Regions from separate parts of the Pseudomonas sp. FW215-R2 genome, predicted to be linked through region 3. Evidence: riboswitches for the same ligand, from Rfam matches in the RefSeq annotation. Region 3 holds a riboswitch; each other region holds the start of a gene.
What was found. A riboswitch is a leader RNA that binds a small molecule or an ion and turns the genes downstream of it on or off. The one in region 3 is predicted to bind cobalamin.
Positions count from the first base shown of each region.

Region 1: it holds a riboswitch for cobalamin, as region 3 does, so the genes downstream of both, cobO (cob(I)yrinic acid a,c-diamide adenosyltransferase) here and AC3WRD_RS17900 (TonB-dependent receptor plug domain-containing protein) in region 3, are expected to answer to the same signal.
Region 2: it holds a riboswitch for cobalamin, as region 3 does, so the genes downstream of both, cobW (cobalamin biosynthesis protein CobW) here and AC3WRD_RS17900 (TonB-dependent receptor plug domain-containing protein) in region 3, are expected to answer to the same signal.

Region 1 is NZ_JBYTBO010000005.1:313,356-323,660, forward strand. It holds gene AC3WRD_RS09935 (AI-2E family transporter) at 1-1,067, shown strand, start outside; gene hda (DnaA regulatory inactivator Hda) at 1,287-1,991, shown strand; gene AC3WRD_RS09945 (C40 family peptidase) at 2,206-2,823, shown strand; gene AC3WRD_RS09950 (C40 family peptidase) at 3,042-3,578, shown strand; gene AC3WRD_RS09955 (hypothetical protein) at 3,794-4,267, shown strand; gene AC3WRD_RS09960 (PQQ-dependent sugar dehydrogenase) at 4,349-5,662, opposite strand; gene AC3WRD_RS09965 (hypothetical protein) at 5,729-6,313, opposite strand; cobalamin riboswitch at 6,480-6,705, shown strand; gene cobO (cob(I)yrinic acid a,c-diamide adenosyltransferase) at 6,787-7,398, shown strand; gene AC3WRD_RS09975 (cobyrinic acid a,c-diamide synthase CobB) at 7,395-8,690, shown strand; gene bluB (5,6-dimethylbenzimidazole synthase) at 8,687-9,337, shown strand; gene cbiB (adenosylcobinamide-phosphate synthase CbiB) at 9,334-10,242, shown strand; gene cobD (threonine-phosphate decarboxylase CobD) at 10,235-10,305, shown strand, end outside.
Region 2 is NZ_JBYTBO010000018.1:15,571-25,875, reverse strand. It holds cobalamin riboswitch at 833-1,042, shown strand; gene cobW (cobalamin biosynthesis protein CobW) at 1,142-2,215, shown strand; gene cobN (cobaltochelatase subunit CobN) at 2,219-5,992, shown strand; gene AC3WRD_RS22445 (magnesium chelatase ATPase subunit I) at 5,995-6,996, shown strand; gene AC3WRD_RS22440 (vWA domain-containing protein) at 6,978-7,661, shown strand; gene AC3WRD_RS22435 (phospholipase D-like domain-containing protein) at 7,702-9,345, shown strand; gene AC3WRD_RS22430 (NADH:flavin oxidoreductase/NADH oxidase family protein) at 9,349-10,305, opposite strand, start outside.
Region 3 is NZ_JBYTBO010000012.1:93,212-103,516, forward strand. It holds gene AC3WRD_RS17885 (DUF2059 domain-containing protein) at 1-273, opposite strand, end outside; gene AC3WRD_RS17890 (ABC transporter substrate-binding protein) at 386-1,297, opposite strand; gene AC3WRD_RS17895 ((2Fe-2S) ferredoxin domain-containing protein) at 1,294-1,653, opposite strand; gene AC3WRD_RS17900 (TonB-dependent receptor plug domain-containing protein) at 1,653-3,590, opposite strand; cobalamin riboswitch at 3,683-3,888, opposite strand; gene AC3WRD_RS17905 (hypothetical protein) at 3,997-4,908, opposite strand; gene AC3WRD_RS17910 (LysR family transcriptional regulator) at 4,955-5,872, opposite strand; gene AC3WRD_RS17915 (DoxX family protein) at 6,044-6,484, shown strand; gene AC3WRD_RS17920 (pirin family protein) at 6,573-7,472, shown strand; gene AC3WRD_RS17925 (sulfite exporter TauE/SafE family protein) at 7,497-8,255, opposite strand; gene AC3WRD_RS17930 (NYN domain-containing protein) at 8,365-9,108, opposite strand; gene mug (G/U mismatch-specific DNA glycosylase) at 9,476-9,982, shown strand; gene AC3WRD_RS17940 (TetR/AcrR family transcriptional regulator) at 9,955-10,305, opposite strand, start outside.

The DNA of each region.
Region 1 (10,305 bases), on a different contig from region 3:
ATACGCGGCGTTGGTTCTGGCTCGGTGGGGTGCTCCTGCTTTGCGCGTTTGTCTGGTTGCTGCATCCGATCCTCACGCCGTTTCTGGTGGCGCTGTTGCTCGCTTATCTGTTCGACCCTTTGGTGGATCGTCTTGAGCGACTTGGCTTGTCCCGTACCTGGGGCGTGATTGCGGTGTTTGCCTTGTTCACCCTGATCGTCACCACGTTGCTGCTGGTGCTGGTGCCGATGCTCGCCAAGCAGTTACTGCGACTGTATGAGCTGGCACCGCAGATGCTCGACTGGCTGCAGCACACAGCACTGCCGTGGGCGCAGTCGAAGCTGGGGCTGTCGGAGGGCTTCTGGAAATTCGACAAGGTCAAGGCGGCGATCACCGAACACATGGGCCAGACCACCGACATCGTCGGTGTGGTGCTGAGTCAGGCCACGGCCTCAAGTCTGGCGCTGATCGGCTGGTTGGCGAATCTGGTGCTGATCCCGGTGGTGAGTTTCTACTTGCTGCGCGACTGGGACGTGATGATGGCCAAGATCCGCAGCCTGTTGCCGCGTGACCGCGAAGAGCGTGTGGTGGCTCTGGCCGGCGAGTGTCACGAGGTGCTTGGCGCTTTCGTGCGCGGCCAGTTGCTGGTGATGCTGGCGTTGGGCGTGATCTATGCGGCGGGCCTGATGATTGTCGGCCTGGAACTGGGCCTGTTGATCGGCCTGATCGCTGGTCTGGCGGCCATCGTGCCTTATATGGGGTTTGTGATCGGGATCGGTGCGGCGTTGATTGCCGGGCTGTTCCAGTTCGGTGGTGATCTGTATCCGATGATCGGGATCGTGGCGGTGTTCATGGTCGGTCAGGCATTGGAGGGCATGGTGCTGACGCCATTGCTGGTGGGTGATCGAATCGGTTTGCATCCGGTGGCGGTGATCTTTGCGATCCTGGCCGGCGGCGAGTTGTTCGGTTTCACCGGTGTGCTGCTGGCGTTGCCGGTGGCGGCGGTGATCATGGTGTTGGTGCGCCACGTCCATGACTTGTACAAAGACTCCGACATTTATAGCGGAGTGGATGATCCGAAGCTGTAAGGCGAGGGAGGGGCGCCCGGTGGATTGCCGGGTTGGCCCGTCTCATGCAGGCAATGCTGGCACTCGTGCGCCAAAGAAACTGTCATAAAACCAGCGTGTTAACGCAAACCTTTGATTTTGCTTGGGGTCTGTCGCATTGTGCGCTCCGCTTCACGGGTATAAACTTCGCACACTTTACACAGAGGCCACTAACGGTTCCTTGGGAACTGTTCAGTCAGCATGAAACCGATTCAGCTGCCCCTAGGTGTGCGTCTGCGTGACGACGCCACCTTCATCAACTACTACCCAGGCGCCAATGCCGCTGCACTCGGCTATGTCGAGCGTCTATGCGAAGCCGACGCCGGCTGGACCGAAAGCCTCATCTATCTGTGGGGCAAGCACGGGGTAGGGCGTACGCATCTGTTGCAGGCCGCGTGCCTGCGTTTCGAACAGATGGGCGAGCCGGCGGTGTACCTGCCGCTGGCCGAGTTGATGGATCGCGGCATCGAAATCCTCGACAACCTCGAACAGTACGAACTGGTCTGTCTGGACGACTTGCAGGTGATCGCCGGCAAGCCCGACTGGGAAGAGGCGATGTTTCACCTGTTCAACCGTCTGCGCGACAGTGGTCGCCGCTTGTTGATCGCCGCTTCAACCTCGCCACGTGAATTGCCGGTAAAACTGGCGGACTTGAAATCGCGCCTGACCCTGGCGCTGATTTTCCAGATGCGTCCTCTCTCCGATGAAGACAAATTGCGTGCCCTGCAATTGCGTGCATCCCGTCGCGGTCTGCATCTGACCGATGAAGTCGGGCATTTTATTTTGACTCGCGGGACCCGCAGCATGAGCGCGCTTTTTGACCTGCTCGAGCAGCTCGATCAGGCCTCTTTGCAGGCTCAGCGCAAGCTGACCATTCCCTTCCTGAAAGAAACCCTGGGCTGGTAAAACCGGGGCTTTCAGCGGGTTTCGGCATATTTCAGGCGCCAGAAAATCCGCTTTCCTGTGCGCTGCACAGGCCGCGTCTCGATTCAAATAGGCTTAAGCGCTTAGATGTAAACGAGAAACCGAGAAGTCACAAAAAGATCGATTGAATTTGCAAATGAGGCTGATAGCGGGCATAGTCTCGGCTTCTTTACAACTATCAGCCACGGTCGTGCCCATGCTAAAGCGCTTCGCACCCCTCGTGCCTCTCGCACTCGTCACCCTGTTGTTCGGTTGCGCTGCTCATTCACCTGTTAATCAAGAGCAGCAACAGGCTAAAAATTCTGCCACCGCTCAGTCTTCCGTTATTTATCAGGAAGAGCTGGACACCGAGAAAGAACTCGCCGCTTTCAACGGCAAGAAGCCTTATCAGCTTCCGGTTCTGGCAGACAGTATTCTTGAACGCGGCATGTCCCTGATCGGTACCCGTTACCGTTTCGGCGGTACCTCTGAAGCCGGGTTCGATTGCAGCGGTTTCATCGGCTATCTGTTCCGCGAAGAAGCCGGCATGAACCTGCCGCGCTCCACCCGCGAAATGATCAACGTGGATGCTCCGCTGGTATCGCGCAGCAACCTCGAGCCGGGCGACCTGCTGTTCTTCGCCACCAATGGTCGTCGCGGTCGTGTAAGCCACGCCGGGATCTACCTGGGCGACAACCAGTTCATCCACTCCAGCAGTCGTCGCAGTGGCGGTGTCCGCATCGACAGCCTGGGTGACAGCTACTGGAGCAAGACCTTCATCGAAGCCAAACGCGCTTTGGCGAACGCTCCAACCGTGGTTACCGCTCGTAAGTAATCACGCCTTGGTCGCCACGCTCGTGGCGACAAGCGGTCCTTCAGGGGCAATAGACTTAAACTTTACAAGGTGAAGTTAAAGTCTTACTTGAAGTTTGCCGCGTAGCCGCTAGAATCCTGATCTATATTGATGGCAAACCGCCTGCGTCCCAACGCAGGCGGTTTTGTTTTCTGTCGAATCGGCAGTAAAAGCCGCAGCCAGATCAGGATGTTCTGCTTATGACGATGCCGGCCCGCCTCGCCCTGATGTTCTTCGCAGCGCTGCTCAGCGCTTGCGCCAGTCGCACTCCGCCGCCAGCCCCTGTGGTTCGCGCGCCGATTGTGTTCGGATCCTCCCAGGCTTTTTCTCCCGCTGCCGAAGACGTGCTGTTCCGTGCGCTCGGGCTGGTGGGCACGCCTTATCGCTGGGGCGGTAACACGCCGGACTCGGGCTTCGATTGCAGTGGCCTGATCGGTTTCGTTTACCGCGATGCCGCCGGCATCAGCCTGCCGCGCTCGACACGCGAGTTGATCGTCATGCAGGCGCCGAATGTCGGCAAGGAGGGTTTGCAGACCGGCGACCTGATCTTCTTCGCCACCAATGGCGGCTCTCAGGTCAGCCATGCGGGGATTTACGTCGGGGAAGGGCGCTTCGTTCACGCACCGGCCACCGGTGGCACTGTGAAGCTGGACAGCTTGTCGAAGGCCTATTGGCAGAAGGCCTACCTGAGTGCAAAGCGCGTGCTGCAGCCAGAGCATCTGGCGCATAACCCGTAGTCAGCAAACTACTCTCTTTCCATTCTGTTATGTCCATCGTTCGATGGGGTAAAGAATGCGACGATTTGTAAACCACAACTCCGTGGCGAATTACCGTCATGGCCGACTGTTGTCGTGACTGCGCCGAGAGCGCTCATATCTGTTTCGTTCAGTAAAAGCTTTGTAGTTTCGCTCTCGTGCGTCGCACGAGTTCTATTGATTGCTCTAGGAAGATCATGAAGTTCATTTTTAGGAAGTGGAAGCTCAGAGTGCTGACATTTGCCATAGTGCCAGCGTTGATTCTAGTTGTTTTTTGCTTGCTTAAAATGGGTTGGGCAGATGCCTCGACCGAAGTTCCCGGTTGGGCGGTTACACCTTTGAATTCACTGGTTTCAGCTCATAAATCTATCTGGAAGCTAGTGCTCTGCGTGGTTGCAACAACGTTGGCGTATATCTACTTCAACATCCATGAAATGCCTAGGGCCGAAGCCGTGCGGGCAGCGCGTGTTTTTGACGTCATCGGTGGCACCGTGGGCAATGTATTTTATCTTTGGGGTGGAATTCTATTTGCGTGGTCAGTGGGATCGCGTTTTATCAGTTTTATCGAGCGGATTCCCGATCAGGAAATGGCTGCATTGATGTCGGTGCTTGTGGGTGTATTTTTTGAAGTAGCGATGCGCAAACTGAAGCATTCGGTTCTTCGCCACTGATCAATTGCGCGGCGTCTTTGGTTGGGCATGCCCGCGATAGCGAAGTGCGGATCTCGCTATCGTGGGCATGAGGTTTCTGGCTCACTTTGCCGCCGAAACTCGCCACACCTTGTTCCCCACATCATCCGCCACCAGCAACCCACCTTGTTGGTCGATCACCACGCCGACCGGGCGCCCTAAAGCGTTCTCGTCCTTGTCGAGGAAGCCGGTCAGCACGTCCACTGGCGTTCCGCTCGGTTTGCCTGCGGCAAACGGGACGAAGATCACCTTGTAGCCACTGTGCGGCTTGCGATTCCACGAGCCATGCTGGCCGATGAATGCGCCCTCCTTGAATTGTGCTGGCAACGTGTTGCCCTCGGCGAACGTCAGCCCCAGTGAGGCGGTATGCGGGCCGACGGCGTAGTCGGGAGCGATGGCCTTGGCCACCATCTCTGGCTGTTGTGGTTCGACGCGGACATCGACATGCTGGCCGTAATAGCTGAATGGCCAGCCATAAAACCCGCCGTCCTTGACCGAGGTGATGTAGTCCGGCACCAGGTCGCTGCCGATCTCGTCCCGTTCGTTCACTGCTGTCCACAGCGCGCCGCTTTTGGGTTCCCAGGCCAGACCGTTGGGATTGCGAATGCCCGAGGCGAAGATCCGGTGATTGCCGGTCGCACGGTCCACTTCCCAGATTGCCGCGCGGCCTTCTTCCTGATCCAGGCCGTTTTCGCCGACGTTACTGTTCGAGCCGACTGTGACGTACAGCTTGCTGCCGTCCTTACTGGCGATGACGTTCTTGGTCCAGTGATGGTTGAGCGGGCCGCCCGGCAGATCCACGACCTTGATCGGCTGGTTCTTGATCTCGGTTACGCCGGGTTCGTAGTGAAAGCGCAGCAAGCGGTCGGTGTCGGCGACGTACAGATCGTTGCCGACCAGGGTCATACCGAACGGAGAATTCAGATTTTGTAGAAATACCGTGCGGGTTTCGGCCACGCCATCGTGATCAGCGTCGCGCAACAGGGTGATGCGATTCGGGCTGGGAACCCCGGCGCCAGCGCGGCCCATGATTTTCTTCGTCACCCAGCCACGTATCCCGTTGCCATCGTCCGGTTTCGGCGGAGCATTGGTTTCCGCCACCAGCACATCGCCATTGGGCAGCACGTAGAGCCAGCGCGGGTGATCGAGGTTTTCGGCGAATGCAGCCACTTGGGTGCCTGCGGCTGGCGTTGGTTTCGCACCCGCCGGCCAGCCGATCGCCGGGGCGATGTTCACCGTCGGGATCAGGGTCTTGTTCGGTTCGGGCAGTTTGGGGGACGGGCCGGTGCCGTCCGAGACTTGCAGGCTGGAGGATTCACCACAGGCGGTGAGCCCTCCGGCGAGTGCGATGACGAAAACGAGGTGGGGCTTGCGCATTACTGATCTTCCCTATGAATGCATTCCTAATCATAGAGAAGTACACAAGCCCGATGGTTCAACCGCTCAGCCGCGCGCCTCCTTGAACAGCACGGCAATGCCGGGGTGATAGTTGCCAGCCTCGCTGCGCAATTTGCGATAGGCATAGGGGAAATACCAGGCGACGGCGCAGGTGTGTTCCTTTTGCAGGTCGTCGACCATGTCCTGCAGTTCCTCGGGGCTGGCGCTGTGCTGGGCTTTCTGTGGGGCGACGAACAGGCAGCCGAGCTTGAGATCGCTGGCGTAGCTGATGCGCTTGGCGTCGCTGGTGATATCGGTCAGGGCCTGGGTCAGATTCAGGCTGTTGACGCGTGGCCAGCGTTGCGTCGCCTGGATGTAGGCGCGATCTTCGGCGCCGGCCAGGAACAGGTCGGCGCGGGCATTGCGCTCGCCTTCCTCGTTCTGCTTGCGGGTGGCGGTGTCGCGCAGGGTGACGAGTTCGGCCATCCACGCGGCGGCGGACAACAGGCCGAGGTTGGCCTTTTCGTCATGCCAGTACGGCGTGTCGTTGTCGCCGCGCACGGCGTTGTAGCGGTCGATACAGTCAAACCAGCGTTCCAGCACCGGGCGCAGGAATTCCAGCCGCGGATTGCTGATGATCATGCCTTGCATGGTGCTCTCCCTTGTTATTGTGATGTGCTCTCTGCATTCAAAAAGCATGGCTCTTTGATATCACTGCTGACAGTGTGGCACAAGATTGGCGTCAGATAATTGATCGACGGCAGTTATTCGCTTTCAGGGGGCCTCTTCATTTGACGCTCCACCCCCAACCCTCTAACCTTCGCGGCTTGTTTCAGGTGCTCTGTGACCGCTGTCGACAGAGTGAAACAGGGAAGCCGGTGAGGATTGTCTTCAAGCGAAGAACCATCACGATCCCGGCGCTGCCCCCGCAACGGTAAATGAGTAAAAGCTGCGTCCGATGCCACTGCTGCAAAGCGGGAAGGCGCGCAGCCAGGCCAAGGCCGCTCATGAGCCCGGAGACCGGCCTGATCCATCCAGCGGCATCACGGTGGGCGATGCCAGGCTTGTTGCCGTCTATTCTTGTGCCTGCCCGCCGTTATCCAGCCTCAACGGAGAGCTCCCCCATGACTGATTCCCCCGAACGCGACGAGCGCCACCTGGCGCGCATGCAGCGCAAAAAAGCCGTGATCGACGAGCGCATCGCCAATTCGCCAGACGAATGCGGCCTGGTGCTGGTGCTGACCGGCAATGGCAAAGGCAAAAGCAGCTCGGCGTTCGGCATGCTCGCCCGCGCCATGGGCCACGGCATGCAGTGCGGCGTGGTGCAGTTCATCAAGGGCCGCAACAGCACCGGGGAGGAGCTGTTCTTCCGCCGCTTCCCCGAGCAGGTACGCTTTCATGTGATGGGCGAAGGTTTCACCTGGGAAACCCAGGATCGCCAGCGCGACATCGCCGCTGCCGAAGCTGCATGGGAAGTGTCCCGCGAACTGCTGCGTGATCCGTCGATCGGTCTGGTGGTGCTCGATGAGCTGAACATCGCTCTCAAGCACGGTTACCTCGATCTGGATCAGGTGCTCAGCGATCTGCAGGCCCGTCCGCCGATGCAGCATGTGATCGTCACCGGCCGCGCTGCCAAGCCGGAAATGATCGAGATGGGCGACACCGTCACCGAAATGGGCATGATCAAACACGCCTTCCAGGCCGGTATCAAAGCGCAGAAAGGCGTCGAACTTTGAATCAACCACGTCACTGCCCGGCGGTATTGATCGCCGCGCCGGCCTCCGGCCAGGGCAAGACCACCGTCACCGCCGCGCTGGCCCGTCTGCACCGCAATCAGGGGCGCAAGGTTCGCGTATTCAAATGCGGCCCGGACTTTCTCGACCCGATGATCCTCGAGCGCGCCAGCGGTGCGCCGGTCTATCAACTGGACATGTGGATGGTCGGCGAGCAGGAAAGTCGACGTCTGTTGTGGGAAGCCGCCGCTGAAGCCGATCTGATCCTGATCGAAGGCGTGATGGGCTTGTTCGACGGCACACCGTCGAGCGCCGACCTGGCGCGGCATTTCGGCGTGCCGGTGCTCGGCGTGATTGATGGCACGGCCATGGCTCAGACGTTCGGCGCGCTGGCTCTGGGTCTGGCGCGCTATCAGCCGGACTTGCCGTTCGCCGGCGTGCTGGCCAACCGCGTCGGCACCGTGCGCCATGCGCAGTTGCTCGAAGGCAGCCTTACTGAAGGTTTGCGCTGGTACGGCGCGTTGTCCCGGGAAACCGGGATCGAACTGCCAAGTCGCCATCTCGGTCTGGTGCAGGCCAGCGAACTCAATGACCTCGATGTGCGCCTCGACGCCGCCGCCGAAGCGCTGGCCAGCACTTGCGAGGTAGCGCTGCCACCGGCTGTCGAATTCGCCGCACCGGAAAGCGTGAAGACCGAAAGGCTGCTCGACGGCGTGCGGATTGCCGTCGCCCGTGACGAGGCGTTTGCCTTCACCTATGGCGCCAGTCTCGATCTGTTGCGGGCGATGGGCGCGGAGCTGAGTTTCTTCTCGCCGATCCGCGATACGCAATTGCCTGATGCCGACAGCTTGTACCTGCCCGGCGGTTATCCGGAACTGCACCACGTGGCCTTGTCGCAAAACGCCGACATGCTCCGTGCGATCCGTGCGCATCACGCCGCCGGCAAACCGCTGCTCGCCGAGTGCGGCGGCATGCTGTATTTGCTCGACTCGTTGACCGATGTCGAAGGCACCCGCGCCGAACTGGTCGGTTTGCTCAAGGGTGATGCGGTGATGCAAAAACGACTGGCTGCGCTGGCTCTGCAATCGGTCGAACTGCCGGAAGGCTTGCTGCGCGGCCACACTTATCACCATTCCCTGACCACCACCGAACTGACGCCGATTGCCCGTGGCCACAGCCCCAATGGCGGGCGCGGTGCCGAAGCGGTGTATCGGGAAGGGCGGATGACTGCCTCGTACGTGCATTTTTACTTTCCGTCGAATCCGTCGGCGATTGCCGCGCTGTTGGTGCCATGACCGACAACGCATTCACTGAAACCGAGCGCGAAGCGGTCTATCGCGCCATCGCCGAACGCCGCGACATGCGCCACTTCAGCGGCGGCACGGTCGAGCCTGAATTGCTGCGCCGATTGCTTGAAGCCGCACATCAGGCGCCGAGCGTCGGTCTGATGCAGCCGTGGCGCTTCATCCGTATCAGCGACCGCGCGCTGCGTGGCCAGATCCAGAACCTTGTTGAAGAAGAACGTGTACGCACCGCCGAGGCCCTCGGCGAGCGCAGTGACGAGTTCATGAAACTCAAGGTCGAGGGCATCAACGACTGTGCGGAAGTGTTGGTCGCAGCCTTGATGGACGATCGCGAGCGACACATTTTCGGCCGTCGCACGCTGCCGGAAATGGACATGGCCTCATTGTCCTGCGCGATCCAGAACCTTTGGCTGGCGGCGCGCGCCGAAGGCCTGGGCATGGGCTGGGTGTCGCTGTTCGAACCGCAGGCGCTGGCCGATCTGCTGAAACTGCCGGCCGGGGCCAAGCCGCTGGCGGTTCTGTGTCTGGGACCGGTCAAGGAATTCTATCCGGCGCCGATGCTGGTACTCGAAGGGTGGGCGCAGGCGCGTCCGCTCAATGAGCTGCTGTATGAAAATTTCTGGGGAGTGAGTCAATGAGTGTGGCGTTGTTGAGTGTCGCCGCGGTCGCGCTGGATGCGCTGCTGGGTGAACCGAAACGCTGGCATCCGCTGGTGGCGTTCGGCAATTTCGCCGGGCGCATCGAGCAACGTTTCAATAGCGGTGGTCGCGGCTGGCGCAGCCATGGCGTCACCGCGTGGGTGATCGCGGTGCTGCCGCTGACCCTGCTGGCCACGGCATTGTCCTGGGCGCCGTATGTGGGCTGGGTGGTCGAGATTCTCGCGCTGTATTGCGCCCTCGGCATGCGCAGTCTCGGCGAGCACGTCGAGCCGGTGGCCAAGGCCCTGCGCAGCGATGATCTGGAAGAAGCGCGCAAACGCGTGGGTTATCTGGTCAGCCGTCAGACCAGTGAGCTGGACAGCACCGCTGTCGCCCGTGCAGCCACCGAGTCGGTGCTGGAGAACGGCAGCGATGCCGTGTTCGCCGCACTGTTCTGGTTTGCCGTGGCCGGTGCGCCGGGCGTGGTGCTCTATCGTCTGAGCAATACGCTCGACGCGATGTGGGGCTATCGCAACGAACGCTTCGAGCGTTTCGGCTGGGCGGCGGCGAAGATCGACGACGTCCTCAACTACATTCCTGCGCGGCTGGTGGCGTTGACCTACGCGCTGCTGGGCAAGACCCGACTGGCGCTGAAATGCTGGCGCACCCAGGCGCCGAAATGGGACAGCCCGAACGCAGGTCCAGTGATGGCCGCCGGCGCGGGTGCGCTGGGCGTCGAGTTGGGCGGGCCGGCGATCTATCACGGCGAGCTGCACGAGCGTCCGCAACTGGGCGAAGGCACGCCAGCCGACGCCGATTCCATCGATCGCGGCTGGCAATTGGTCCAGCGCGGGGTATGGTTATGGCTGCTGATTCTCTGCGTGGGGGCTGAATTCTATGCTTGAGCACGGTGGCCGGCTGCGCAGGGCGGCGCTCGAATACGGCATCGCGGAAGAAGACTGGCTCGA
Region 2 (10,305 bases), on a different contig from region 3:
CTTAGGGTTCCGCCCTTACGGCGGGTCACTTTTGGCAAACGCCCCAAAAGTAACCAAAAGGTCTCTACCCTGACGTACGGCCCCTCGCTGAGGCTCGGGGTTCCTTCGCTCCGGGATTGATCCGGGGGCATCGCCTACGGTTTGCTTCGCTGCACCTCCTCTCGATGTGTTTGGCTTCGCCAAACGGTCGCTGCGCTCCCACCCCGAATCAATCCCTCCACTCAGCCTGCCGACGGGCCCTGCGATCAAAAGCGGTACTCGAGCTAACGCTCATCGTGTTGAGTAGTGAGGGGCGGGTGTTCGGCTTTGGTTTTGTGGTGGGTTTACCCCTCACCCCAGCCCTCTCCCCGAGGAGAGGGAGCCGATTGGTGTGCTTTTCAAAGCCTGAGTTCAACGCGGTATTGCACGTCGGCGTAGCTCTGCCAAACAACTCGGTCAGTCCCCTCTCCCTCTGGGAGAGGGCTAGGGTGAGGGGCTCTAGATGTGGCTCTTGATGTGGCTTTTGATTTTTTGCCCCTTCGGCAGGCCGAGCGGAGGTGTTCATCAGGGGGTAGGCGCGCAGCGCCGTGCGGCGAAGCCGCATACATCGAGAGGAGGTGCAGCGAAGCAAACCGTAGGCGATGCCCCCTGATGGACACCGTAGCGAGGGAACACTGAGCCTCAGCGAAGTGCCGTACGCTGGGGTCCAGCCTTTTTGGTTACTTTTTCGGCGTTTGGAAAAAGTGACCCGCCGTAAGGGCGGAACCCTAGGAAGCCGTTACCGCAGCAACGGATATGCTCACAAATCCCAAAACCAAAAAACAACGCCCATTGACCCATCACGAACCCATGCGTAGCCTTGCGCTTTCGAGGTTCTTCGGCCCACGCCGAAGCTAAGAAGGGAACGCGGTCCAAGCCGCGGCTGCCCCCGCAACTGTGAACGGTGCTGTTCGCTGCCACGCCACTGCCAGCTCAATCCAGAGCCAGCGGGAAGGCGCAGCGAATACCGGGCCAAGGCCCGAACACCGTCAGCCAGGAGACCTGCCTCGTCACAGATTCTCACTTTCAACCGGGCGGGGTGATCCGGTGGCGAACTCTCCAGGCACGCACCCGTGTTGCCGGTCTCGTCCCGTATGCCCGCCACCTTGCCAAAGGGCATCCGATGAAAACACTGGCCAAACTCCCCGTCACCATCGTCACCGGCTTCCTCGGCTCGGGCAAAACCACCTTGCTGCGGCACATGCTCGACAACGCTCAGGGCCGCCGTATCGCGGTGATCGTCAACGAGTTTGGCGAGCTGGGCATCGACGGTGAAATCCTCAAGCAGTGCACCATCGGCTGCACCGAAGAAGAAGCCACCGGCCGCGTCTACGAACTGGCCAACGGCTGCCTGTGCTGCACGGTTCAGGAAGAGTTCTTCCCGGTGATGCGCGAACTGGTGGCCCGTCGCGGTGACCTCGACCACATCCTCATCGAAACTTCGGGCCTGGCTCTGCCAAAACCGCTGGTGCAAGCCTTCCAGTGGCCGGAAATCCGCAGCGCCTGCACCGTTGACGCGGTGATCACCGTGGTCGACAGCCCGGCCGTGGCCGCCGGCACCTTCGCCGCGTTCCCGGATCAGGTCGATGCCCAGCGCAAACTCGACCCGAACCTGGATCACGAATCGCCGCTGCACGAACTGTTCGCCGACCAACTGGCCAGCGCCGACCTGGTAATCCTCAACAAGGCCGACCAGACCAGCCCTGAAGATTTGGCGCGCGTACGCCTGGAAGTCGCCGAAGAGCTGCCGCCAGCGGTGAAAATCATCGAAGCCAGCAACGGCCGTCTGCCGCTGGACGTGCTGATTGGTCTGGGTGCCGGTTCCGAAGAGCACATCGACAGCCGCCACAGCCATCACGATCACCACCACGGTGAAGGCGATGACGATCATGACGACCACGATCACGATGCTTTCGATTCAATCTCCATCGAACTGCCGCAAGCCGACGAAAGCCTGTTGCTCGATGCGCTGACGCAACTGGTGGTTCAGCACGGTATCCTGCGGGTCAAAGGCTTCGCGGCGATCCCGAACAAGCCGATGCGCCTGCTGATCCAGGGCGTGGGCACGCGTTTCGACAAGCATTTCGACCGTCAATGGGGCGCCGATGAGGCACGTGTGACGCGTCTGGTGTTGATCGGCCAGGAACTGGACGCGGCCAAGCTCGAAGCGCAATTGCGCGCCGCGCTCAGCGTTTAAGCCATGCACCTGCTCAGGACCCAGCCCGGCGGTTTCGTGTCGGATGACAACATTGCCGACCTTGGACAAACCCCCGCCGAGCTGGTGATCCTGTGCAGCGGCGACTCCAGCCTCGCACTGCTCGCCGAAGCCGCGCAGCAGCTGCCCGAAGATTACCCGAGCGTGCGGCTGGCCAACCCGATGCAGGTGCAGAACCATGCGTCGGTCGACCTCTACGTTGACGAAGTGCTGCGCCACGCCAAGGTCATTCTGATTTCGCTGCATGGCGGCATCGCTTATTGGCGTTATGGCGTCGAGCGGCTGGTCGAGTTGTCCGAGCGTGGCGTGCAGGTGATTCTGGTGCCGGGCGATGACCGTCCCGACCCGGAGCTCAGCGACTTGAGCACCGTGGGCGCCGAGGATCGTGATCGGCTCTGGCAGTTCCTGCGTCAGGGCGGCATGGGCAATGCGCTGGATTTCTTCCGCTGTCTGGCCAATCGCTGGCTGGCGCGGGATTACGTGTGGGGCGAGCCGCAAACGCTGCCGCGCACGGCGATTTACCACCCAAACAAAAACACCGCCGCACTGAGCGACTGGCAAACCGATTGGCTGCCCGGTCAACCGGTCGCGGCGGTGTTGTTTTATCGCTCGCATTTGCAAGCGGCCAACACGGCGTTTATCGACGTGTTCTGCCAACGGTTGCAGGCTGCCGGACTCAATCCGCTGCCGATCGCCGTTGCCAGTTTGAAAGAGCCCGGTTGCCTGTCGGTGGTCGAGGACTGGCTGGATGAGGTCGAGGCTGGGGTGATTTTGAACACCACCGGTTTCGCCCAGTCCAGCCCGGAAGCGCCACATCTGCGGCCGTTCCGTCGCAACATTCCGGTGATCCAGGCGATCTGCGCCCAAGACAACGAGCCAGGTTGGCGTGACAGCGAGCAGGGCCTCGGCCCTCGGGATCTGGCGATGCACATCGCCTTGCCGGAGCTGGACGGCCGGATCATCAGCCGACCGATCAGCTTCAAGGATCTGGCGTGGCGCAGCGAGCGCAGTCAGTCCGATGTCGTGTGTTATCGGGCGCAGCCTGAACGCATGGATTTTGTGGCCGAACTGGCGCGCCACTGGGTCGATCTGGCGCGGGTGCCGAACGCTGAAAAACGTATCGCGCTAATCCTCGCCAACTACCCGACCCGTGACGGGCGCATCGGCAACGGCGTCGGCCTCGACACGCCGGCCGCTGCGCTGAATATCCTGCGGGCATTGCAAGCCGAAGGTTATCCGCTACCTGCCGAATTGCCTGATAGCGGCACCGAACTGATCCGGCAACTGCTCGGCGGCGTCAGCAACGATCTCGATACTCTGGATCAGCGCCCGTGCCAGCAAAGCCTGGCGATGAACGACTACCTGATGATGTTCAACGCATTGCCCGAAGCCAATCGCGCGGCGGTGCTGGAACGTTGGGGGTCGCCGCAAAACGATCCGATGTGCCGTGACGGGCGGATGATGATCGCCGGCCTGCGTTTTGGCCTGACTTTCGTCGGCATTCAACCGGCGCGGGGTTATCAGGTCGATCCGAGCGCGGTGTATCACGACCCCGATCTGGTGCCGCCACACGCTTACCTCGCGTTCTATTTCTGGCTGCGCCAGACCTACGGCGCTCACGGCGTGATCCACGTCGGCAAGCATGGCAACCTTGAATGGCTGCCGGGCAAAGGCGTGGGCTTGTCGGAGAACTGCTGGCCGGACGCATTGCTCGGGCCGCTGCCGAATATCTATCCGTTCATCGTCAACGACCCGGGCGAGGGCGCCCAGGCCAAGCGTCGCACCCAGGCCGTGATCATCGACCATTTGATGCCGCCGCTGACCCGCGCCGAAACTTACGGCCCGTTGCGCAATCTCGAATTGCTGGCCGACGAATATTACGAAGCGCAATTGCTCGATCCGCGCCGCGCCCGTGAATTGCAGCGCGACATTCTGCAACTGGTGCGTGACACGCAGATCGATCGCGAACTGCAACTCGACGAAGCCCTCGACAGCGACGCTGACGCGGCGATCTGGCTGCCGCGTCTGGACACTTATCTGTGTGATCTGAAGGAGTCGCAGATCCGCGATGGTCTGCACATTTTCGGTGAGTCGCCGAGCGGACGGCTGCGCATCGACACCTTGCTGGCGCTGCTGCGGATTCCCCGTGGCGATGGCAAAGGTGCTCAGTCGAGCCTGTTGCGGGCATTGGCCAAGGCGTTTCAACTGGGTTTCGATCCGCTGGATTGCGTGCTTGCTGAGCCTTGGACTGGCCCGCGTCCAATGGAGCTGCTGTCGGTCAGCGATGAAGTCTGGCGCACGGCGGGGGATACCCGTGAACGCCTTGAGCTGTTCGCGGGGCAATTGATCGAGCAGTCACTGGCGGGTGATGTGGCGCAACTGGACGCTTCTGGCTGGTCAGATGTGCAGGCGATCGTCAGTGCCCTGCGCGAAGTGATCGCTCCACGCCTGGACGCCTGCGGCCCGGCCGAAATGCGCGGTCTGCTCGACGCTCTGAGCGGTCGCTTTGTCCCGGCCGGCCCAAGCGGTGCACCGAGTCGTGGTCGCCTCGATGTATTGCCCACCGGGCGCAACTTCTATTCGGTGGACGTGCGCAACCTGCCGACCACCACCGCGTGGCGGATCGGTTTCCAGTCCGCAACCCTGATTCTCGAACGACACCTGCAGGATCACGGCGACCATCTACGCCAGCTCGGTTTGTCGGTCTGGGGCACGGCGACCATGCGCACCGGCGGTGACGACATCGCCCAGGCCATGGCGCTGATGGGCGTGCGTCCGGTATGGGCCACTGGAAGTCAGCGCGTCGATGATTTCGAGATTCTGCCGCTGAGTCTGCTCGACCGGCCTCGGGTCGATGTCACGCTGCGGGTCTCTGGATTTTTCCGCGACGCGTTCGCCAATCTGATTCGTTTGTTCGACGCTGCCGTGCAAGCCGTGGCGGAGCTGGACGAACCGGACGACCTCAATCCGCTGGCCGCCAAAGTGCGTGCCGAACGTGAGGCCTTGCGGCAGTCAGGGCTGGACGAAGAGGCTGCCCGGCGTCAGGCCGGCTGGCGGATCTTCGGTGCCAAGCCCGGCGCTTATGGCGCGGGCGTGCAGGGCGCCATCGATGGTCGCCTGTGGCAGAGCCGCGAAGATCTGGCCGAGGTCTACCTGAACTGGGGCGCCTACGCCTATGGCGGTTCCGATGAAGGCACCGCCGCCCGCGAGCAATTCGTCCAGCGCCTGAGCCAGGTGCAGGCCGTGCTGCAAAACCAGGACAACCGCGAGCATGACTTGCTCGATTCCAACGACTACTACCAGTTCCAGGGCGGCATGCTCGCGGCCGTCGAAACCCTGCGCGGCGAAGCGGCGGCCAGTTATCACGGCGATCACAGTCAGCCGGATTTGCCGAAGATCCGCACCCTGAAAGAAGAGCTGAACCGGGTGATCCGTTCCCGGGCGGCGAATCCGAAATGGATCGACGGCGTCAAACGCCACGGCTATAAAGGCGCGTTCGAACTGGCGGCAACCATCGACAACCTGTTTGCCTTCGATGCCACCACCCAACTGATCGACGATCACCAGTACGCGTTGCTGGCCGACGCCTATCTGCTGGACCCGGCGACCCGCGAGTTCGTGCGCGAGCATAATCCCCACGCGCTGCGCGACATGACCGAGCGCATGCTCGAAGCGCAGCAGCGCGGGATGTGGCAGGAGCCGGGCGCGTACCGCGAAGCGTTGGAAAACCTGTTGTTGGATATAGAAGAAGAGAGCTGAACATGACCGATACCCCACATTTTCCGCTCTCTGCGGTGGTCGGCGCCGACGATCTGAAGCTGGCGCTGTACCTGACCGCCATCGACCCGAAGATCGGCGGTGTGCTGATCGAAGGCCCACGCGGCATGGCCAAGTCGACCCTGGCCCGGGGCCTGGCGGATTTGCTGGCCAGCGGTCAGTTCGTCACCTTGCCATTGGGTGCGACTGAGGAACGGCTGGTCGGCACCCTCGATCTGGATGCGGCACTCAGCGACGGTCGCGCGCAGTTTTCTCCCGGTGTGTTGGCCAAGGCTGACGGCGGCGTACTGTATGTCGATGAAGTGAACCTGTTGCCGGATCATCTGGTGGACCTGCTGCTCGATGTGGCCGCCAGCGGCACCAACCTGATCGAGCGCGACGGCATTTCCCATCGTCATTCGGCGAAGTTTGTATTGATTGGCACGATGAACCCGGAAGAGGGCGAGTTGCGCCCGCAACTGCTCGATCGCTTTGGTCTCAACGTCGCCCTTAGCGGTCAAACGGCACCGGTTGAACGCGGGCAGATCATTCGCCGGCGACTGGATTTCGACAGCGATCCGCAGGCCTTCTGCGGGCAGTGGGAAGCCGAGCAACAAGCCCTGCGTGAGCGCTGTGAAAACGCCCGCAATGCCTTGGCGAATATTCCCCTCGATGATGAAGCGTTGGCGCAGATTACCGAGCGTTGCTTTGCGGCCGGTGTCGATGGCCTGCGTGCCGATCTGGTCTGGCTGCGTGCGGCGCGGGCTCATGCGGCGTGGCGTGGCGCCGAAGGCATCGCCGAGCAGGACATCGATGCCGTGGCTGAATTTGCACTGCGTCATCGCCGCCGCGAACAGTCGCCATCCCATGCGCAGCAACCGGCGCAAGCGCCGTCCGGCACCCAGACGGCGCCGAGTGAAGGGCAGGGGCAGTGGGGTGAAATGCCGGCGCCGGCCCTTGCCACCGGCACGCGTCGCGAAGTACCTGTCTGGCCAAAAAAGCCTTAGGCATTCGCCCCCGATCCGACGCGGGGGCGAATGCCAGACCCCGTGCCGGACGTCTGGACAATGGCCGGCAAGGCAAACGTCATGCTGCTCGCAGTGGCTCGGTGAACTGGCCGGGCACATTGCTCAATGGCCGGCCGAAAGTGCGCTCGGATCTGCTGTTTCAACTACGCACCCGTACGCCTCATGAACTGTGGCTGGTGATCGTCGACGCCTCGGCCTCGACCCGTCGTCATCAAGCGTTGAGCGATGCCAAGGGTGTGCTCGCGCAATTGTTCGATGACGCCTACCGACAACGGGCGCGTCTCGCCTTGCTGACCGCCAGCGGCGCAGCGCCGAAATGGCAGGTGCAGGGTTTGAAAGCTTCCAGCGGATTGCGTGCGTGGCTCGAGGATTTGGGCGCGGGCGGTGGCACGCCATTGCTGGCGGCGCTGACTGAGGCTGAACACTGGCTGACCGTGCGTCGCAAGCGATTCCCCGCCGAGCAACAGCGTCTGTTGGTGCTCACTGATGGGCGCTTGAAAGAATGCTCGGGATTGCCGGTGCTGGCCTGTCCGGGCCTGTTGATCGATATCGAACGCGGGCCGATCCGCTTGGGCCGGGCCAAACAGTTGGCGACTGCACTGGAAGCGGATTACCGACATATCGACGATTTATTGTCGATATGAGGTCTATGCTGCAACCAGCCCATCTCACAAGGAGTGAATCATGCGCGTACTGGTTGCCAATTCTCAGGACGATTTTCGCGTAAAGGCTTACGCCGGCACCAACGGCGTGCTGCTGGCGATGGACCTCGCCGAACCCCGCCGCAAAGGCCTGCTGGGGTTTGCCATCGAGAAGCAGCAGGGCGACAAACCCTGGCAGTTCCTGTTCAACAGCCTGACTTTTCCCGGCAAGGCTCACACCTTCCCGCAGTTTCACGCCACACCGAGTGACATCGCGCCCCTGCAGAAATTTCGCTGGGCCGATTACGCGGTCTATCCCGGCACAACCATGCACTACCGCGTGCACTTGGCCTATGGCACTGCCGACGCGCCGGTGCTGGGGGAGTCGCTGGAACTGAGCATTACCTCGGATGACGGTCACCCGGCCAACCAGAGCGTGATCTTTAACCGCGCCGTGGCCGCCAGCCAGGCATTCCAGCGCAAGTTTCCCGATCTCGACGCACAGATCAGCGCCAACAAGAACATGCCTATCGAAGCCTGGCCAGACGCCGCTCGACAATGGCTGGAAAACGGCCTGCTCGGGCGCTTGCAAGGGTTTATCGAGCGCGCCGTCGACGGGCAATGGGCACTGGACATCGCGATCTACGAGTATCAACTGCAAGCCATCATCGACACGGTGAACGCCGCATTCGATCGCGGTGTGCAGGTGCGGGTGCTGTATCACGCCAAGCCCGGTGACGAAGACACCACGATGAACGAGGCCAGCCTCGCCAAATTACCGGACACCAGCAAGCGCGGCCGGGTAACCCACGATATTTTCCATGACAAGTTCATCGTTCTCAGCCACATCGCCGGTGGTGAGCGGCAGCCGCAGGCCGTGCTGTGCGGCAGCACCAATTTCACCGCCAACGGCGTGTATCGTCAGGCCAACGTGGTGCATGTGCTGGACGACACGGCCATCGCAGCCAGCTATCTGCAGACGTTCGAGCAGGTCTGGGCGACGCCGGCGGATGTCGGTGCCACCCGCGACTGGATCACCCAGCACAACCCCATGAACCCGGCGCAACCGCTGTTTGCCGGGTTCTCGCCGCGCAGTGGCGGTGCCGATCTGCGGGCGTTCGTCGACATCATCAATGCGGCGAAGAAGGACGTGCTATTCGTCACGGCATTTACCTTGCCAGACGCGATTCTCAACGCACTGCTCGGACAGCCCCACGACGACATCCTGCGTTACGGCCTGCAGAACACCGTGAGTCGCATCACCGGATTCCACGCCGACCGTACGGCCGAGTTCGCTGCCACTGCGCTGCTCAACACCGGGCTGGAAGGCTGGTTGAAAGAGAACATGAAAGGCCAGAAGGGCAACCTGCTGGTGCACACCAAAGCGATCGTCACCGACTTCACCAGTGACAACCCGACCATCATCAGCGGCAGCCACAATCTCAGCGCAGCGGCCAGCAACGGCAACGACGAGAACTTCCTGATCATTCGCGGCGACACCGAATTGGCGGACCGTTATGGCCTGGAACTGTTGCGGTTCTACGAGCATTACCGCTTCCGCTATTTCGCGAAAAAACTGGCGCTGAAGCAGGTGCAGCCGCTGGCGGCGGATGACAGCTGGACCAACGACTATTACGTCGAAGGGGATTTGCGCCAGCTGTCTCGTCTGCGGTTTGCCGGGCGCTAGCGCTTATACATCCATCGCCTGGCGGTACTGCCGGGTGCGGCGACTGAGGTACAAGCGGTCGCGAATCAGCGCCCAGAGTGCCGACACTTCCGGATGCGGCTTGCGACCCCGGCTCAGGCGCACCATCTGGAAGCGCACCACGGCCATGTTCGCCAGCGCCGCCAGCGGTTTGCGTTTCCAGCGGATCGGTGGCAGTTGCGGCTGACTGTGGCGGCCTTCGCGCCAGTGTTTGACCAGGTTCGGCTCAATGGCCATCGCCGTGGCGATGCCGGCCATGGCGAGGCCGCTGTCGAGCACTTGTTCGACGACTGGCAGGCGGCGGATGCCACCGGTGACCATCACCGGCATGCGCGCCACGCTGGCCAGTTCGCTGGCCATCTCCAGAAAGAATGCCTCACGGGCCAGGGTGCGCCCGTCGCGGGCTTCGCCTTGCATCGCCGGCGCTTCGTAGCTGCCGCCGGACAGTTCCAGCAGGTCGATCGGCTGTTCGTTGAGCCATTCGATCACCTGACGGGCGTCGTCCGTGTCGAAACCGCCGCGCTGGAAGTCCGCCGAATTGAGCTTCACTGCCACGCAAAACTGTGGCGACACCGCCTGACGCACAGCCTCGATCACCGACAGCAGCAGGCGCGCACGGTTTTCCAGCGAACCACCCCAGCGATCGGTGCGACGATTGGTCAGCGGCGAAAGAAACTGGCTGAGTAGATAACCGTGGGCGGCGTGGATCTGTATGCCGGTGAATCCGGCTTTTTCGGCGAGTGCTGCGCTCTTGGCAAAACGTTGAATCACATCCTCGATGTCGTCCTCGGTCATCGGTTTGGGCTCGGCGAACAGTTTCGAGAACGAACCCATGTCCAGGGCCACCGCTGACGGCGCCAGCGCTTGCTGGCCCATATTGGCGAAGGTCTGGCGGCCGGGATGGTTGAGCTGCACCCAGACCTGCGCGCCGCCACTGCGGGC
Region 3 (10,305 bases):
GAGTTCTTCTTCGGTGAAATGATCGGCGTAGACATCAATGATCTGGCGTTTGGTCGCTTCCCTATCCAGGTTTTTTGTCACGACTTCGCGAATGGTATCGACCGGCAGTGCCCAGTAGTGTGAGTTGAAGAATTCCAACAACACCTCCAGGCGGGACTCGAAGTCGTCGTAGCGAGTGGATTCGACCAGCTCCCGCGCTTTGTCCTTGCTGCCACCGCAAGCAGTCAGAACCACTGCAAGTAACACAGCGAACGATATTGTTCTCAAACCCATGAGCGTCTTTCCTTGATCAATCTGCAGGTATGGATTGGGTGGCATGATTCAGATGCCAGGGGCCAGTGGCTCGGGATTCTATCGGGTCTTCAGAGATTTCTCGCGGTGATGTTCAAGGTAAGGCCCTGAGCCGTTCTGCCAACTCCAGCGCCACCCGACCACTGCCCACCGTCGGCAACAGATGCGTGAAGGGAATATCGATCATCCGGTTCTGGCGTACGGCCCGCAGGGTCGACAGCACCGGATCTTGCATCAGCAACTGACGCTTGCGACTGGCCGGCGACCATTGCGCGTCGGCCAGCAGGATCACATCCGGATCACTGGCGAGCAGGGTTTCGCGGCTGACGGTCACCCGGTATTGATTGATGTCGGCGAACAGGTTTCGAGCCCCGGCTGCGGCCAGCAGGGTGGTGACAAATCCACGCCGGCCTTCACTGTCGAGACCGTTGACCTCGCTGTCGAGATAGAACACTGACAGCGGCCTGCCCGGGCGGGTTAAAGCCTTGGCCTTTTCCAGATCGGCATCCATCGCATCGCTCAGTTCTCGAGCGCGCTGCTGTCGGTGCAGCAAGGCGCCGAGGGTCGAGAGGTCGTTGCGGATGTGTTCGAAGTAATCCAGCGAATGTCCGTTGCAGGCCGATTCCAGCAAATACGAAGCCACGCCGTTGCGCCCCAGTCCGCTGCGTGACGTGACGCCGTTGCCAAACGCCGTGGCGAAGCCGCCGACCACCAGATCCGGCTGCTGCGCGTACAGCACTTCGCTCGATGGATAGCGGGGCGAAATCACCGGCACGCCTAAGTACTCGGATTGCGGCGCACCGGTGTCATCCAGATAGGCGACGCCGGCCAGCGCCGGGCCGGCGCCCAACGCCAACACGAGATCGGCCGCATGCTGATTGAGGGCGACAATCCGCGACGGTGGTGATGCCGGCAAGTGCCAGGTCTCGCCACAATTGCGGTAGTCATCTGCCAGAACCGGAGAAGCGCAGAGCAGGGCGCCCGCCAGAAAGCACAGCGTTCTCACGAGCGCTCCTTGATCAACAGATCCTCGAGCACTTCGCCGCCCACCAGGTGCACTTCGACCAGCCGTTGCGCATCCGCGTGGCTGCGCACGCCATACCAGCAGGTCTCCGGATACACCGTCATGACCGGCCCCAGGTTGCACGGGAACTGACAGTGCGTGCGGGTCAGCAAAACCCCGCCGGGGGTCTCGATGCGGTCATGCGCCAGCAAGTGCCGACGCAGGGTTTTCCATATCTGCAAGGCGCCGCGCTGGGTGCAGCGCGGGCCGGTGCAGAGGAACACGTGGCGGGCATGGGCGGGAACATGCGACCAGTCCGGGTGCGTGTCGACGCCGTCGATGGTTTTGATTTCAGCCATCAGAAACGGTACGTGTAGCGCACTTCGGAGGTGAACGGCCGTCCGAGGTTGTCGACGTTGTTCGAGCGGCTGGTGACGTAATCGCGGTCGAACAGGTTTTCCACCAGCAGGCTCAATCGGTGCTGGTGAGCGCCGTCCAGGTAGCGATAAGCGTCGGCGTCCACCACGGAGTAATGGCCGTACTCGACCTGTTTCGAGCTGATGACATCGCGGATATAGCGGATCGCACCCCCGGCGCCCCACATCCGGTCAACCGACTCGTAACCGACGCGCGATCGGGCGAAGAAGCTCGGTACGTCGTTGATCGTCACTCCCGCTCGGGACTCGGTGAGGTTGCGGGTCATGTCCGCTTGCAGGCTCCATTGATCGTTGAGCGCCAGTTTCGCGTCCGCCTCGAAACCGCGCATCTGGATCTGTCCCTGGCCGTTGACCCACTGGATATCGTCGAGGGTGATCAAGTCGTCGATCTTGCGTTTGAACAGGGTGACGCTGGCGCTGAATTCGCGATCGAGCAGCAAGCCTTTGTAGTCGAGGCCGAGTTCGGCGTTGCGACTTTTCTCCGGTTTCAGGTTGCGGTTGCCCAACTCGTCGCCCGGTTCGTTGACGAACAACTGCTCGGCGTTCGGCAGTTTGTAGGCAGTGCCGTACTGGCCGCGCAGTGCCCAGTGTTCATTGAGGTCATACAGCGAAGTGAGCATGCCGACCGTGGCGCTGTCGCCGCCGCTCATGGCTTCGTGACGAATGCCGATGCTCGGGTGCCAGTCGGGCAGAGCGTCGATCTGCGGGCGCAACTGGGTGTACAGCGCGTGGGCTTCAGCCTTGTCATTGTCGATGATCAGCACATCGTCCTGGCCCTTGAACCACTGGTTGTCCATACCGAACACCAGCACATGGCCGCCGGGCAATTCGGCTTTGCCTTCGGCCTGCACGCCCCAGTCGGTGAAGCCCCAGTAGTCGTTGTGGTTGATGGTTCTGGTGCCGCCATTGGCGGTGTTGTTGATGCGCGTGTAGCGGGTGTCCCAGTCGTTGATGTGGCCTTTGACGAAGTAGCTCAGGCGCTCGTTGATGTTCTGTTCGAAGGTCGCCGTGGCGATCTGCTGGACGCGGTCGTTGGTGGTCTTGTGGTTGTCGACCGGCCGGGCGAAGTCGAGGTTGGCGTCGGCGTATTGGTAGAACAATTCCATCCGCGCATCGTCGCCAAAGGACTGAATCGCCTTGCCGCCGAAGGTGGTGACTTCGTAGGCGCGCTTCTTTTCGCTGTCGTTCTTGATGTCGCGATTGCGAAACGGCTGATAGCCGTCCGAGACGTTATGACTGACGTAGGCCAGCAAGCCCAGGTCGCCGAAACCGTTGGTGAAGATGTTCTCGACCCGCGCATCCTCGGTGGTGCCACCGAAGGTATCCACGCCCATGTTCACTTCGCCGGAGGTTTTGCGGCTCTGCGGGCTGCGAGTCACGATGTTGATCACGCCGGACACGGCCTGAGTGCCGAACAGCAGGCTCTGCCCACCCTTGAGCACTTCGATGCGTTCGATGGCGTTGGCCGGCAGGGTGTCCAGGTACAGGCCGCCATACAAGCGATTGTTCAGGCGCACGCCGTCGAGCAGGATCAGCGTGTCATCGTTGCGCCCGCCCAGCAGGGAATAGGTGCCGTAGTCGAACGGGCCATTTTTCGGCGCGACGTACAGGCCGGGAATGAACATCTGCATGACGCGGGTGACATCGGCGCTGGGGCCGGCACGTTCGATCTGCTCGCGGGTGACGATCTCGACCTTGCTGCCGAATTGCGCCATGTCGGCCACGGTCGTGGACTCCACGGACGGCGCGGAAACGATTTGCTGAGTGAGTTCGAGCGGCGCGTCGTCCGCCAGCAACAGGGGGCTGAACAGACAGCCAAGCAATAGGGATGGAGCCGGAGTGTTAAAAGGTCGAATCATTGTCTTCTCGAAAGGATCTTCGCAGAAGAGCATGCAGGAGAAGGCATCGCGCACACGCCGACACCGGCCCATGCCCGCCCACCGCAGGATTTTGCCAAACAGAATTTCAGGCCGGTCTCCGGGCTTGCGCGTATGGACGCTTTCACCTTCCCATGGCCGTCTGGCCACAGTGGTGTGTCGAAAGCATCACGCGCCTACCGTTGCGGGGGCAGCACCGGACTTGTTCGAAAAGAACGTACCGGTTTCCCGTTTCACCCCATGCACGGCGGCATGGGACACCTGAAACAGGGCGGCATCTGAACATTCGGATGACCGCTCGTCAACTTCGTTGAAGGATGTAAAGCTCCTGCGACGCAGGCGCGAGATTGCGGCGAACCCTGATAATTGAATCACTGAAGTTCTGGTTCTAGTGAACGTTCGAGAGCATAAACACCGAGATAATCCCCGCGCCGAGTACAAACATCATTATGAAGATAATGTTCAGTTTGAGCCGGTTTGAACTTTCGAGTTTATTGAGCCTGACGACCAGGTCGTCCACTTGGGCCGAAGTTGCCAGTCCCTTTACCGCATTGGCCAGCGCTTGCGGGGAGATGGAGTTGTCCGGTTTATTTTCCATAGGGTGGGTTTTTAATCGAATTTCACCCTTCACCTTGGCCAATCTGAGGGCAACCGCGACCACCAGAAGAGGTGTTGCCATTAATTGAAGGAGTTTCAGGTACCGTTCGTAGACGTAGGCAGCGTATTGCGTTTTGTGTAATGCCTGAGCCTGTTCCTCGTAATCGGCGTAGGCCCGTTTGAAGCGCTTCACTTGTTCAACGATCAGCGGATCGGAAAATCTTTCAGCCTCTGGAAAAACGCTGTCGTAATTCATGAAAACGTTTCTGTCTACTTTAGTGTCCACGCGGTTTACAGGACGAATTTTTTGAAACAGATCACAGGCGCTAGCGAGCTGCTGGGCTGATTCGCGCTCCAGTACGTCGTCTTTTTTCACTGAAATTGGCAAGCAGATTCTGGCATCGCTTAACTCGTCTGCTGCGATATTCAGGGACTGGGCAGAAAGCTGACCAAAGGTTTCTTCCACTCTCAGGTTTGAAAGCTTTGAGTCCAGGCCAACCTGGATAAATTGAAATATGAGGCCCATCGAGCCCGCGATGATCCAGGCGTAATCAACTCTTTTCCAACCAATGTCATTCAGCCGGCTTGGCAATAAACGGCTTTGCCAAACGAACAACCCGCAAAAACAAATAAACAGACCCAGAATTCCGAGAATGGCGTAAGCCGAATACTCGAACATTTCTTTGATCAAAGATAACTCCATGTCGTGCTCTTTTTTCAGTGAAATATCAATTGGTTTCGCGGGCGCTTCAGACAGCCGTCACGTGCGCCTTGCCTTGTTGTACAAACCGCTCGATCAACCACCGCGCCGCCGGGCCCGGTGGCACATCGGTACGGTAGATCGCATCGAAGGTGTATTGCCCGCTGGTGTACTCCGACAAATCCAGCTGTACCAGTCGGCCGCTGTCCAGATCCTCCTGAATCATCGGCTTCGGCATATTCCCCCAGCCGATGCCCTCGCGCAGCAACATGTGTTTGGCACCCAGGTCCGCCAGGCGCCAGGTGCGGTTGCTCAGCACGGCGAACTCCCTGTCTTTGGTCAGGCGTGAGCGATCGGACAGCACCAGTTGCGTATGCTCACGTCCGGCACCGGGAACGTTGGCTTCGCCCGAAGCCAGCGGATGATTTGGCGCTGCCACCGGAATCAGCTCGACGCTGCCGATGCCGATTCTTTCGATGCCGTTGATGCCGTCGTTCATGGGCCCGCTGACGCCGACCACCGCGCCGCGATTGATCACCCGTTCAGTCACTGCGCCGAGTGCTTCCATGTGCAGGTGCAAGGCGACGGTGGGGAATTCTTCCCGAAAGGATTTCAGCGCATCCACCACGCGCTCGGCGGGCAACATCACGTCGAGCACCACGTGCACTTCGGCCTCCAGCCCCTGCAGCAGGCCTTTGACCTTGGCGCGCAAGCCGTGCACGCCGTTGGCGATGGTCCGGGCCTCGGCCAGCACGGTGCGGCCGGCGTCGGTCAGTTGCGGCTTGCGGGTGGTTTCACGATCGAACAAGGTGACGCCCAATTGCATCTCAAGGTTGGCGATCGAGTAGCTGATCACCGACGTCGCCCGGTGAAGCTTGCGCGCAGCGGCTGCAAAACTGCCGACTTCGACGACAGTCAGGAATACGCGCAGTTGATCGAGTGTCGGTGTGCCTGGATCGGAGATCATGCCTGTGTCCTTGAGTCGCCATGGGCGCATTACCGTGGAATATGCAGCTTACCTATTTTATCGAACGTAATGATCTAAATTAGTCGGCTATTCAGATGAGCTGCCGAGGCGCAACATTTCTTCATCCGGACGGTTCAAGTCGAACCGGACCCCATTGAAGGAAATACTCCCATGGCTACTTCTGCAAACATCGCTCAAACACAGGCTTCTGAACAGAACGCTTCCGACACCAAACAAGCTTCGGCTGCCTTGATTGGCCGCGTATTGCTCAGCGTGATTTTCATTCTCTCCGGTTTTTCCAAACTGGCCGCTCCGGCCATGATGATCGGTTACATCGGCTCGGTGGGCCTGCCGCTTCCACAAGTTGCACTGGCAGTGGCGATCATCGTTGAAGTCGGTGGTGGCCTGGCGCTGATCGCCGGATACCGCACCCGCACCGTCGCCGCTGTGCTGGCTGCGTTCAGCGTGTTCACCGCACTGGCCTTCCACAGTGCACTGGCTGACCAGAACCAGTTCATCCACTTCTTCAAGAACATCGCCATGGCCGGTGGCCTGTTGCAGGTCGTGGCCTTCGGTGCCGGCCGCTTCAGCCTCGACGCTCGTCGCGGTTGATACCCGAGCGCGGTGAAGGACAGGCTCCTTCACCGCGCTTCAGCATTTTTTTGTTGGCCGCACCCCGCGACAGAACCGAGTAATCATCATGACCGTTCAGCAACAACTTTCTGGCTACACCCGTGAAACCCATACCCTCCGAGCAATCCGTTATCGCACCAGCGGCAGTGGGCATGGCGCGATCGTGCGACTGATGAGCCCTTCGGATCTGGGGCATCTGATCAAGCCGTTTGTGTTCCTCGATCTGTTTGAAGGCGAGGCTTCGTTCATTCACGGCATGCCGATGCATCCGCATTCGGGGATCGCCACCGTCACGGTGATTACCGAAGGCAACTTGCGTTTCGAGGACGCCGAGTCGGGCAAGGGCATGATTGATTACAGCGGCGTGGAGTGGATGCGAGCGGGCGGCGGCGTCTGGCACGGCAAGGAAATGTCGGTGGGTACTTCGGAGCGGGTTCAGGGCTTTCAACTGTGGGTGGCGCTGCCTCCAGAGCTGGAAAACGCCAGTGTCGACAGCCAATACCTTGAGTCCGGCGCGATGCCTGAAGTGGGGCCGGCGCGGGTGATTCTCGGCTTGCACCAAGGTGTCCAGAGCCCGGTTAGAGCGCCTGCGGGAATGAATTACTTGTTGGTCACGCTGGGTGCCGGGGAATCCTGGACGTACACCCCACCCGAAGGTCACGAGTCGTTATGGCTGAGTGTCAGCCGTGGACTGTTGGCGGCGCCGGATCTGGTCAGCGCGGGTGAAATGGCGGTCTTCGAACCTGGCAACGGCGCCGTGACGCTAAAGGCTATGCGCGAAGGCACGGTGTTCGTGATCGGCTCGGCGCAACCACATCCCTATGACCTGGCGCTGGGAAACTACTCCGTGCACACCAACCCGCAAGCCTTGCGAGAGGGGGAGGCGAAGATTGCGGAAATCGGTGGGCGGTTGCGTGAGTATCTCAAACAGTCGGACGGGTCGGCTGCCGTGCCGGTGTTCAAGTAAACCGGATCTGACCTGAGAATTCACTCAGGCCATGTATCCCTCGACACCATCCCACAACAGTTTCAGCGCCGTGACTACCAGCAAGCCATAACAGGCGCGGTACATCTGGCGCTGATCCAGTCTGGCGTGCAGCCGCCAGCCCAGCCAGACCCCGCTGGGTACGGCGAGCAGGCTGACGAACATCAGCGTCAGGACGTTGCCGCTGGGTTTGGCCAGCAGCAGCCAAGGTACGGCTTTAAGCAGATTGCCGACCGTGAAAAACAGGCTGGTCGTTCCGGCATACATCTGTTTGCTCAGGCCTAGCGGCAACAGATAGATTGCCAGCGGCGGCCCGCCGGAATGCGCGACCATGGTCGTGATGCCCGATGTAAGGCCGGCGGCCAGCGCTTTGGGCGATGAGCGCGGCTTCACGCGGACTTCTCCACCCGCCTTGAACCACAAACCGACAAACAGCAGGGTGACCACCGCCATTACGATGGCGATCGCTCGGTGATCCAGCACCCGAAAAAGCAGATAACCCAGGCCGATGCCGACGACCAGTCCTGGTACCAGCAGGCGCAGATCCGGTTTCGACCAGGTTGAGGGCTTCCAGTAGCGCAGACTGAACAAGTCCATGGCGACAAACAGCGGCGCCAACAGCCCGCCAGCCGTGATCGGGTCCATCACCAACGACAGCAACGGAATCCCGACAATCGCAAAACCACCGCCGAACGCCCCCTTCATGAAGCAGATCAGGAACACGCCGGCGAAGGTGACGAGGAGGGTGGTGATGGTCAGTTCCAAGGTTTTCGCTCACTTCATGAGGGCGGGAAATGGCCATAATTTCACTCATGATCTGCGCGGTTAACAGTTACAGTTTTGAGGTTATTCCGTGGGCCAGTTGCCGGGCGGATCATGGGTTTGAACCCAGATCGATACTGTGGTCATTGGATGCGGGTCGAAGCTTCGGCTTCGGGCATGTGGAGCGCAATCCATCGATGTGCTCCATCAACCCATCAGGAATGTTCTGCCACATCGGATCAAGTATGAAATCAACGCCTTCGCGGCGAGCCATCTTCGCCGCCGGTACAAAGTCTGCATCACCCGCAATGAGGACGATCTGATCGACTTGTTGCTTGAACGAAAGTGATGCGACATCGACGCCGATTCTCATATCAACCCCCTTTTGTCGGGTGTCTATGCTGACGTCGGTTTCTGTCAGGTCGGATATCTGAATTTTGCCTTTGAGCAGTTCGGCGATTCTTGAGGGTTTGATTGTCCATTTCACATCTTTCGATAGATGTCCCAGCCGCAGGGCCAGTTTGCGTTTGCTTCGCAACCGAATATGTAGCTCTCTACGAAAAACCGCTTCTTTGGATTTGGAGAAGTCCACGAATTTTTTCGTTATGGGGTTGTGCTGCTTTGTGTCCAATGGAGGGCAGTCGTAGAAAAATATTCTATAAAGCTCTTTTCTGGGACGTTGCTGCGGCCCTGAAGGCAGGCCACTTTGACCAGAGAAGGCTCTGGACATCAGGTGAGCTGTTGCCCATCGGTGTACCAGATCGGCAGCGCGTTCGGCATTGAATGCGTTGTGAGGTTCTATCCTTCGAAATCGCTTGATGAAGTAGGCGCCGTCAACCAGAACCGCTGTGGGCATACGTTCTTCCTGAAAACAAAAACGCCCAAGGGTTTGGCACGTCCTGGATGGTTAGGACGGCTTACTGCCTTGGGCGGGATGTGGGTAGGTTAGGGAGCGATGACGGTGCCGTCAATCGCGCCTTCTTTGTTTTGATCAAGGCCTGCCCATCAATCTTGAATGTGCTTTTCATTCTGTCGATGAGCAGGGACCGGGGGAAAGATAAAGCCTAAGGAATTGGCCCACAAGCCAGCACTTTCTGACGTATTTGTAGGTTTTTGCGCAAGGGCTTGTAGCTTGAAGGAATGGGGTATGACTGTTTTGAACGGTCAATATCAAAACACGCAGTCGTACAGATTGGAGTATCTGCAATAAAGGGGAAAAGTTGATGCTTGAAGACATCCTGACCGAAGGCCTGTCCGTAGTGTTCTGCGGGATCAATCCCGGCTTGCTGGCGGCGGAGCAGGGGCATCACTTCGCCGGACGAAGCAATCGCTTCTGGCGCACGCTGCACCTGGCCGGGTTCACACCGCAAGAAGTGAGCCCGGAAAACGATTGCTCGATCCTGCAATTTCACTGCGGGTTGACTGCGGTGGTCGAGCGGGCGACGGCCCGGGCGGATCAGTTATCGGCGGACGAATTCACCGCCGCCGCTGCGAATTTCGAACGCAAGATCGCCCGGTATTCGCCGCGCTTCGTGGCGTTTCTCGGCAAGGCTGCCTATGCCGGGTTGTCCGGGAAAAAGTCGATTGAATGGGGGCTGCAAAACACCCCGTTTGGCGGTGCGGCAGTGTGGGTTCTGCCGAATCCCAGCGGCCGCAATCTGGCGTTCAACCAGGAACAATTGGTGACGGCGTATCGACAGCTTTACCTGGCATCGAGCGAAACCACATAAGCACGAAACATGTCGGCCATCGCCTCCGCACGCGCGGTGATTTCGTCGTCAGTACGCGGGCTGAGTGAGAAATCCTTCCCCACCGAACTGAGTGTGGCCAGGATCAGATCGCAGGCCAGCGTACGAGTGGATTCGCTCGCCTCGGGCAGCAATTCAACCATGAACGCCTCAAAGGTTCGCTTGCCCGCCGCCCGTACTTCATGGGCCTCGGGCGCATCACGATAAAGCGGCGCCGCGTCACTCAACGCACCGCGCATCTGCGCCTCCTCACACTCCGAACGGATAAACGCATGCACCAGCGTGCGCAGACGATCCAGTGGCGA